DNA from 3 places in the Bradyrhizobium sp. CCGB01 genome. Region 1 is predicted to be linked to each of the others. Evidence: predicted binding sites of a transcription regulator. Region 1 holds the regulator's gene; each other region holds the start of a gene.

Evidence for each region. Region 1 encodes LexA, which represses DNA repair genes until DNA is damaged. Its sites were predicted from a motif close to TGTTCNNNNTGTGTTCNG; they were not measured.
Region 2: recA (recombinase RecA) is a predicted target of LexA. The motif match lies at 1,499-1,516, and genes of this name have one in related genera.
Region 3: NLM25_RS24185 (single-stranded DNA-binding protein) is a predicted target of LexA. The motif match lies at 1,574-1,591, and genes of this name have one in related genera.

What each region holds. Positions count from the first base shown of each region.
Region 1 is NZ_JANADK010000001.1:5,393,598-5,396,871, reverse strand. Features, by position in the region: gene NLM25_RS24905 (GAF domain-containing protein) at 1-308, opposite strand, end outside; gene NLM25_RS24900 (hypothetical protein) at 531-962, opposite strand; gene NLM25_RS24895 (hypothetical protein) at 1,154-1,354, opposite strand; gene lexA (transcriptional repressor LexA) at 1,565-2,266, opposite strand; gene glp (gephyrin-like molybdotransferase Glp) at 2,443-3,274, opposite strand, start outside.
Region 2 is NZ_JANADK010000001.1:6,320,121-6,323,394, forward strand. Features, by position in the region: gene recA (recombinase RecA) at 318-1,406, opposite strand; gene NLM25_RS29540 (hypothetical protein) at 1,627-1,875, shown strand; gene NLM25_RS29545 (hypothetical protein) at 2,758-2,913, opposite strand; gene NLM25_RS29550 (hypothetical protein) at 3,162-3,274, shown strand, end outside.
Region 3 is NZ_JANADK010000001.1:5,242,873-5,246,146, reverse strand. Features, by position in the region: gene NLM25_RS24195 (outer membrane protein) at 1-280, opposite strand, end outside; gene NLM25_RS24190 (outer membrane protein) at 517-1,296, opposite strand; gene NLM25_RS24185 (single-stranded DNA-binding protein) at 1,746-2,246, shown strand; gene NLM25_RS24180 (low molecular weight protein tyrosine phosphatase family protein) at 2,243-2,593, opposite strand; gene NLM25_RS24175 (DUF2306 domain-containing protein) at 2,855-3,253, shown strand.

The sequences.
Region 1 (3,274 bases):
CAGAACAGCACCATGACGGCTTGCAGGAATTCGCCGGAAAACACCGGGACCGCCACGCCGCAGGTGAGCCCGGCCGCGATGGCCTGATCGGTCCGCTTGAAATAGGAGTTGGCGAATTTGGTGAGGATCACGGGGTGGCCGCTGGCCCAGGCCTTGCCCGGAAGCCCCTCGTCATATCCGAAGTGCAGACCTTCGCTCACGGCCTTGAACGCGGACAGGCCTTCGCCGTAGAGGCCGCCGCCGAATTCCAGCCGCATGCGCGTGCGGTCGGGTACCCAGAGTTCAACGACGCGAATGAAGGTCTTCATCGAACGTGTCCGCCGTCTCAAGCCGCACCAAGCATCGGCCATTTGGCTGCGGAACGGACGTTCAAAATTCAGGCAGGACAGCGCAAACTTCGTGCGGTGGGAGGCGGAGCGGCTTGGTCCGTCCAATGGAGCTTCGCGGGATGCAAGCGATACCATCTCGCCGGCCTCGGCCGGCGATGGCAATTTCAATCCTGGCCCGACCCGCCGGCCGGGATGGCTGTGTCAGCCGATCGGCAGGCGGGTGATGGTCGGCCGGCTTTCGGCGATCTGCGGCTTGTGCTCACGCTCGCCGACCGGCTGGGTCACCGGCAGTTGCAGCACTGTCGCGCGTTGGCCTTCGACGAGCTGCGTCACCAACACGTATTTGCCGTCGGGGAATTCGATCGCATCATGATGGCGATCGGGAATGTGCGGATCGATCTTACCGAACTTGCCGACGCGCGAGTTGACGGTCCGCGTCCAGATCCAGCGATTGTCGTAGCGGACGTTGTCGGCGAAGGCGAGCTCCGTTCCCGGCAGCAGGCAGACCGCGACGGTCGGATCGGCCGCGGAGGCAAAACCGCGCGTCGAGGTGCCGCGGAAGGTTGTCGTGACGACCGTCTCGCCGACTTCAGCAGGACGCGACGCGACGGCATGCAGGCTGTAGTCACACATCGGGTGCTCCTCTTGCAGGGATAGCGACCCACGTCTCTTCTCGAGGCGCAGGCCTCTATCAGAGTGGAAGCATGTTAGCGTCTGCCCGGTTGTAGGCAAATCTGCGGCTCGCCGCCGCAGGCCGCGATCACATTATCTTTTCCGGCTCCATGAGGAACAAAGCCTGCTCCCGCGCATTCCGGATGCGCGTGTCAGCGCCCTGCCGGCGCCGACCAGCCGGAATACGGCCAGTCCGGCCGCGACGGTTGCGCGACGGCGTTGCGGGCATTCCGGACTTGCTTACCCACAGCGGCGTCCTTGCGGACATGGTGTTGCGATTGCGCGGCGAAGGCCTGCGACGCTGATGCTGCGATCAGCGCCGCGGCGACTGTGCCCAGAATGATCTTGCGCATGACTTCTCCTCGAACCCAGAGGGCGCGCGAAGCAATGCTGCTTCGTGCGGCGTGCCGAGGATGTAGCGCCGGAGGAGGGGCCGGATAATCTGCGCGAAACCAGAAAGACTATCCAGCGGAAGCGGACAATCGTCCGCTCCAATGCCGGATCGGCGATGCCGATCGAAAAGCGCGAGAGGCGCCAAATCACCGATAGCAGGACGTCCGGTCTCAGTACTTCCGGTACAGCCCGATCAGCTTGCCTTGGATCTTCACCCGGTTGGGCGGCAGGATGCGGACCTCATAGGCTGCATTGGCGGGCTCGAGCGCGATGGAGGCGCCGCGGCGGCGGAAGCGCTTCAGGGTCGCTTCCTCGTCGTCGATCAGCGCCACCACGATGTCGCCGGTATCGGCGCTCTCGTTGCGCTGGATCAGCGCCATGTCGCCGTCGAGAATGCCGGCCTCGACCATCGAATCGCCGCGCACTTCGAGCGCGTAATGCTCGCCCGAGCCGAGCATGTCGGGCGGTACGCTGATGGTGTGGCTGCGGGTCTGCAGGGCCTCGATCGGCGTGCCGGCCGCGATGCGGCCCATCACGGGCACTGCAACGGGGCGCTCGCCGTCGTCCGCCGGCGGGCTGGAAGTCGTGCGCAGCTTGCCGAGATTGCCTTCGATGACGCTCGGCGTGAAGCCGCGGCGGCTGCCGGCGGCGGCCTGAAGCTCGGGCAGCTTGATCACCTCGATGGCGCGGGCGCGGTTGGGCAGGCGCCGGATGAAGCCGCGCTCCTCGAGCGCGGTGATCAGGCGGTGGATACCCGACTTCGAGCGCAGGTCGAGCGCGTCCTTCATCTCGTCGAAGGAGGGCGGCACGCCGCTTTCCTTCAGTCGCTCGCTGATGAACCGCAGGAGCTCGTATTGTTTGCGCGTTAACATCTCGACCAAAATCCCCCGGTTGATGTCGTTCGATTCCGAGACGCTGAATTCAGCGATAAGCCGCTGCATGCTCGAAACAAATCATGAACGGACACTATATGTTCGATACATGTTCCGCAACTGCTTAATTTACCGTGAACGCCACAAACTTCGCGGAACGCTCGCGAACGAAGCGGTCAGACGGGCAGCCGCAGCACCTCGCAAGGCGTGCCGGCTTCGGCCTTCGGCGCGAACGGCGGGCGCACGAGAAGTGCCTGTGCCGCAGCGAGATTCGCAAGCAGCGAGGAATCCTGATGGTTGACGGGAACGGCGGTGAGCGTGCCGTCGTCGCGCAGCTCCAGGCGCGCGCGCAGATAATCCTCGCGCTGGTCGTTGGCGCCGACGTCGCGGCCGAGCACCGCGCGTTCGCGGCGATGATGAATCGCCGAACGGCCCGCGAGCGCGCGAATCAGCGGCACCATGAACAGGAATCCGCAAACGTAGGATGACACGGGATTGCCGGGCAGGCCGATCACACGCATCGCGCCGAGCCGCCCGTTCATCATCGGTTTGCCCGGCCGCATCGCGATCTTCCAGAACGCCATCGAGATGCCTTCGTCCCGCAGCGCCTGCTGGACCAGATCGTGGTCGCCGACCGAGGCGCCGCCGGTCGTGATCAGGATGTCGGCGCCGCTCTCGCGGGCGCGGCGGATGCCGGCCGTGGTGGCCACCAGCGTGTCGGCGGCGATACCGAGGTCGATGGTGTCGGCGCCCTCGCTGCGGGCGAGCGCGTGCAGGGCATAGCCGTTGGAATAGACGATCTGGCCGTGGCCGGGCGTCGTGCCCGGCATCACGAGTTCGTCGCCGGTGGCGAGGATCGCAACCTTCGGGCGGCGGCGGACGGGCAGTCGAGGATGATTCATCCCGGCAGCGAGTGCCAGATCGCGCTCGGTCAGCCGGGTGCCCTCGCGCAGCAGCACGTCGCCTTCCGAAAAGTCGACGCCGGCGGGGCGGATGTGCCGTCCGGTA
Region 2 (3,274 bases), 930 kb from region 1:
GCAAGGATTCGGTCTCCGAAGCAATTCCGACAAAGGGCAGGAGATCGGGATCTTCTTCGAGGCGTGCCCTAAAGCTGTGCCTTGCAATTGTCCTGGCACCTTCCACCGGGGACACGCTTCCGGAAAGTATGCCCTTCGCCGTCTCAATAATGATCTGGCGAGCAGCTATGACCTCGGATTGATTCTAACTCACGGCGATCCCGGTCTCATCAACTGATCCGGTATCTCCTATATCACAAAACGAAGCGGGCACTGACGACGTCGGCAACTCAACGTCCTCAACGCCCGCTTCTCGCGAAAATTTTTCGCGTTACGGCTTACTCCTCCGCCGGCTCCTCGCCGTCGGCGTCGCGCTCGGGCGTGCCTGCGAGAATCTGCTCCGCGATCAAGCCGGAGTTCTGGCGGATCGAGGTCTCGATCTTGGCGGTGATGTCGGGGTTGGCCTTCAAGAATGCTTTCGAGTTCTCGCGGCCCTGGCCGAGGCGCTGGCTGTCATAGGAGAACCAGGCGCCGGATTTTTCGACGATGCCGGCCTTGACGCCGAGATCGAGGATCTCGCCCATCTTGGAAACGCCCTCGCCGTACATGATGTCGAACTCGACCTGCTTGAAGGGCGGCGCCAGCTTGTTCTTCACCACCTTGACGCGCGTGGTGTTGCCGACCACTTCGTCACGCTCCTTGATCGCGCCGATGCGGCGGATGTCGAGGCGGACGGAGGCGTAGAACTTCAGCGCGTTGCCGCCGGTCGTGGTTTCCGGCGAGCCGTACATCACACCGATCTTCATGCGGATCTGGTTGATGAAGATCACCATGGTGTTGGACTTGTTGATGGAGGCCGTCAGCTTGCGCAGCGCCTGGCTCATCAGACGGGCCTGAAGACCCGGCAGCGCATCGCCCATCTCGCCTTCGAGCTCGGCCTTCGGCACCAGCGCCGCGACCGAGTCGATCACCATCACGTCGACCGCGCCCGAGCGAACCAGCGTGTCGCAGATCTCCAGCGCCTGCTCGCCGGTGTCCGGCTGCGAGATCAGGAGCTCGTCGATGTTGACGCCGAGCTTGCGGGCATAGACCGGGTCGAGCGCGTGCTCGGCGTCGATGAACGCGCAGATGCCGCCCTTCTTCTGAGCTTCCGCCACCGTATGCAGCGCCAGGGTGGTCTTGCCCGAAGATTCCGGCCCGTAGATCTCGACGATACGCCCCTTGGGCAGGCCACCGATGCCGAGCGCGATATCGAGCCCGAGCGAGCCGGAGGAGACCGCCTCGATGTCCATGGAGCGGTCGCTCTTGCCGAGCTTCATCACCGATCCCTTGCCGAATTGGCGCTCGATCTGGGAGAGCGCGGCGGCCAGGGCTTTACTCTTGTCCATGGAAGATCCTTCGACGATACGCAGGGCAGTGGCGGACATTGGGTCGTGCTCCTTATGGCGAGGATTCGCGTGAGGGACAAACGATTGGCGAGGCGGCTCGTCGATAAAAGCAATGTACCCCATCTGTTCTCTGTTCGCAATGTGTTCTTTTGCGGATTTTGGTGCTGTCCGTATGCGACCCCAGTGCCCTAAGTTCAGTTTCAAGCTGCCCTGATTTGCTTTAGCGCTAAGATGGTTCCCAAAGGGGAGCACCCGCCTCATGAAAGAAATGCTTGCGCATCTGGCGATGCTTCGCGAGCAGATCGCCGAATGCGAGCGGCTTCATGATTCCGCGACAAGTGAAATCAGGCGCGATCTGTTCGCGAGGCTGCTCGCGCGCTACCGGGCCATCGCGACCGAGCTGGAGCGGGCGATTGCAAAACTGCCACCGCCCAGCACCTTCCTGGGCCGCAAAACCCGAGAGCCCTTTCCCAAACAAGAGCCCTTTCCCAAAGAAGGACAGGAGTAAGGCCGCCCCAGTTGGCTGCCTCGGCAAAACGATTTGAAACCACAGGCTGTCGGTATTTGGGTGCCCAGTTCCCGTCCGCGGGTGTCCCTTAACGCGACATAAAACCTTGGCACAACTTGTGCAGACTAATCAGTACCGGGTTTTGCTAACCCACCCGGGGCTGGAAAGCCGCGATTATTTAAGCGGGCGGCGTTTTTGCTTTCTGCCCGGCACTCCGGGGCTGGCAAGAGTGCCAAGAAATCCCATGCAAGCATAGATTGAGGCCCTGCGCGTTATCCTATGTGAAAACGCAGTGTCCTAAATCGATTGTCGGGGCGCCCCAATCAGGACACCACCGGCCCCGGGTTGTCCGAATTTGGATTTGGACGACCACCAGCCTCAGTCGGCGGCCTCTATCCCCGGCGGGAATGGCCGCCCTGGCGACGGCCAGCCCTGAGCGCCCTCTTTCCCCTCTGCGGGTCCCAAGCAAAGGGCCGCTGCTTTGCGACAGCGGCGCCTCCCAGGTTTCAAAATCTTCGAAATGAAATCTTCCAGCCTCCACCGAGAGGGCGCCGGGTCTTCTTCCGCTTCCGAAGGAGACCTTGAATTTTAACGCTACAATATGTAACGCTAATTTTTGTAGCGCTACATAACGTACTGTTCGAACAACCTCAGGAGGCATCATGAAGTCAATTATCAGGATCGCTCTCGCGCTGTCCGTCTTCGCCGGATCGATGTCAGCGCACGCCCAGATCTCGAATGCCGCGACGTCATCGGGCACACTGAAAGCCGGCGCAAAGATTACGAAGAGGTCTCAATTGCACGACGGCTGCCACAGCAGGTACGCCCAGATGCGGGGCAAGCCCTGCCACTAGCAGTGAAGCGATTCAAAGAAAGGCCGCCTTAGCTGGCGGCCTTTTTGATTTTGCCCGATCCACCGCATTTCGTGCAGGGACGAAACTCGATCTTTTCACCAAGGCGAATGGGTTTCATGCCGGTGTCCTGACCCGTCCCGTCACATTCGGGGCAGCTGTGTTCGACTTCCTTCTGCTCGGTCATGTGCGCCTCTCACCGTTCAAGCTTACTTAAACGTGTATTTTGGGGCAATGCTTCTCATCCAGGCGAGCCGGCCAAAATGGTTTCGCAAGCATTCAATCGCCGCCACGGGTCAGCCTTCGACTGAAGATGACGCGCATCAAAGACGCATTGGCTGAGCGCCGTCATAATTCCGCAATCCTGCGGCACCGAACCTTTCTGCGGTGTCCGGCTTTCTCCCGGATGGGATCGCAACGACGGGGATCTGGATCATGACGGAAGACACGCACAACGAAGCCGTCAGGCGCAATCACCTCCTCGAGGCGGCGCAGGAGGAGATGGTGAAGTTCGAGCGGAAGGAGAACGAGTTTCGCAAGAAGGACCG
Region 3 (3,274 bases), 150 kb from region 1:
CATCAGCCCAGGTGCCGTCGGCCTCGATGCCGAACACGACGTTGCCGGTCTGCCAGTTGTAGCCGGCGGTGCCACCGACGAAGCCACCCTTCATCTTCGGGTCGCCGGAGCCGTTTTCCCAGGCGCCGCCACCGACGATACCGAGGTAGAAGCCGGTCCAGTTGTAGACCGAGGCCACAGCCACCGGAGCCTTGGTGTAGGGGCGCGCCGCGAGATCAGCGGCCGAAGCCGGAGCGGCGAGAGCGAACAAACAGGCCGAAGCCAACAAAACCTTCTTCATTTTAACGTAATCCCAGTCCCGGTTTCTATTTTTGCCTTCCGTGCGCCGAAAGGGCATTAGACGCTGTGGTCCAACTGACGTCGTGCTTACACCAACAAAGCCGCAAGTTGTGTCTCCCAAAAGTCACAATAATTGCAAAACGTAACAATCGCTGACGTATAGTTCCTGTTGGCCTGCGCTCAGCAAAAAGGCCGGCGCGAGGCCGGCCTTTGAATTCTCAAGTGGGATCAGAGAGGTTAGTACCTCGCGATCATCGGGCCACCAAAGCGATAATTCAGGCGGACCAGGCCGATATCGACGTCCTGGCTGATGCGCTCAGAGCGTGTGGCGACGCCGAGCGGGGCGATCAGGAAGTTGCCAGAACCGCTGAAGCCGATGGTGCGATTGCCGAGGAAGATGTGATCGTACTCGAAGCCCACGGTCCAGTTCGGCGCGAATCCGAACTCGACGCCTGCACCGACGGTGCCGCCCCAACGGGTCTCGTTGGCCCGATCGAATTCGAGGCCGGTGACGGTGTCGTAGCTGCGGTAGCGATCGCTGACGACGGCGCCGCCGCCCTTCACGTAGACGAGGACGTTGTTCCAGGCATAGCCGACCTGGCCGGTAATCAGGCCGAAGGCGTTGATCTTGGACCGATCGCGAAGACCCGTGCCGAACAAGGTCGTACTGATATTGTCGCCGGAGAAATCGGCCCAGTTGCCCTGGCCTTCGAAGCCGAACACCCAATTGGCAGACTGCCAGCGGTAGCCGACCTGGCCACCGACCGTGCCGCCGGTGGCGTTGTGGCATCCTTCGCCGAGCAGAGTGCCGGTTACGGGCGTGACGAAGTCCCAGCACTTGTGACTGGTGCCGCCGCCGCCGTTGATGCCGAGGTAGAAGCCGCTCCAGTCGTAGATGGTAGCGACCATCGGTGGTGGAGCCTTGGTGTAGGGACGCGCAGCGAGATCTGCTGCGCTTGCGGGCGCCGAGAGGCCCAACGCGATTGCACCGATTGTACCAATCAAGATCTTATTCATTGCAGTCTCCCCAGTTTCGTCCGCTTCTTAAATTCCCCGAAGCGGTTGATCAGGCGCGACGCCCATATGAATCAATTCCAAGGCGAGCGTAGCTGAGCCGGGAGGCGGAGTCCGTCTCCGAAATGCAACAGTCGCGAGCCGGCTGAAGCGCCGCAACTTGATGAATGTTAAGAGTTTTTTCCTATTCGCGGGAACCCGAAAGGGTTCCATTCATCGCGCCGGTATCTGGTTGCAGATCAGAGCCCACCCAATTCCGCATTGCGCCTGGATCATCGAGAAGAACAAATCTGGAACACGCCGCGGGTCGGTGCTATATGTGGGGATAAGTTGAGGGGTACCGGGCTGATCAGCCCTCGCAAGCGTATACGGTCGCCTCAACAGGGCGACAGAGCTTCGCGGGGCGCGGGGTCGGCCTTTGAATTCAGTGGCATTTGGAGTGGAGAGCGGCGATGGCGGGAAGCGTCAACAAGGTCATTCTGGTTGGAAATCTCGGCAAGGATCCCGAAATCCGCCGCACCCAGGACGGGCGGCCGATCGCGAATCTGAGCATCGCCACCTCGGAAACCTGGCGCGACAAGAACAGCGGCGAGCGCAAGGAAAAGACCGAGTGGCATCGCGTCGTGATCTTCAATGAAGGGCTCTGCAAGGTCGCCGAGCAGTACCTGAAGAAGGGCGCGAAGGTTTACATCGAGGGCGCACTCCAGACCCGCAAATGGACCGACCAGAGCGGCGTCGAGAAGTACTCCACCGAGGTCGTGCTCCAGGGCTTCAACTCGACGCTGACGATGCTCGACGGCCGCGGCGGCGGAGGAGGCGGTAGCTTCGGCGACGAGCCGGGCGGCGATTTCGGCTCCTCCGGTCCCGTCAGCAGCGCACCGCGCCGTGCCGTTGCCGCCGGCGGCGGTGGTGGTGGCCGCAACAGCGACATGGACGACGATATCCCGTTCTAAGGTTCGGGAGGAGCGGACGCGGGTCGTGACAGGAAACGGCCCACGCGGCTTTCGAGTATCCGGACCAACATGGGGTCCATGAACTCGTAGTCGTCCGGGATGTCGAGGCAGATGACCCGCTTGCCATTCAAGCTGGATCGGAATTTCCGGTTCAGCTTGTTGCGGTGGGCCTTCTCCATGACGAAGATGATATCGGCCCACGCGACCTGTTCGGAAGACAGCAACACGTCCGCGCCGTTTGAGACGCCTGCCGAATCGGTCTCGATCCCCGGCCAGGTCGAAAAGACTTGTTCGGCGGTCGGGCTGCGAAGGCGATTGGCGCTGCAGACGAACAGGACGTTGGTCACTTCTGGCTCCAGGAGAACGATCGGGACCTTAAATACACACCTTCTGATCGTCGGTGGACTCTGGGACATCCCGAGCTCGGTCGGAGCGCTCGCTCCTTGGATCAGTCTGCTCGCGTGAAGCGACAGGATCTCTAGTCAGCTGACGGGGAAGGTTCGGCTTTTCCGGCCTTGCTTCACGTGTCGCTTGAGCTTTGACGGCGCGCGATGTGAATGGTTAATCCTGTTCCGATGGTCGGGCTCCCACGGACCGGAGGACGCCGTATGAGCTTTACGCCGCTGCTTGAGGCCGCTCCGGCCATTCCGCTGCACGCCTTCGCTGCCATGGCTGCGTTCGTCCTGGGGATCGTCCAGCTCGCCGCGCCCAAGGGGACGTTGCCGCACCGGGCGCTTGGCTGGGTCTGGGTCGTGCTGATGCTTGTCGTGGCGATCAGCTCCTTTTGGATCCACGGGATCCGGCTGGTCGGGCCATGGGGGCCGATCCATCTGCTCTCGATCTTCGCGCTGGTGATGCTGGTGTCCGGCGTGGTGGCGGCCCGAGCCCGCAATGTCCGCCGCCACAAGATCACGATGATCTCGATTTTCTTCGGCGCTCTCGTGATTGCCGGCCTGTTCACCTTCGTGCCTGGCCGGCTCATGCACGCGGTGGTCTTCGGGCCGTAGCGATGGCTGAATTCGGCTTCC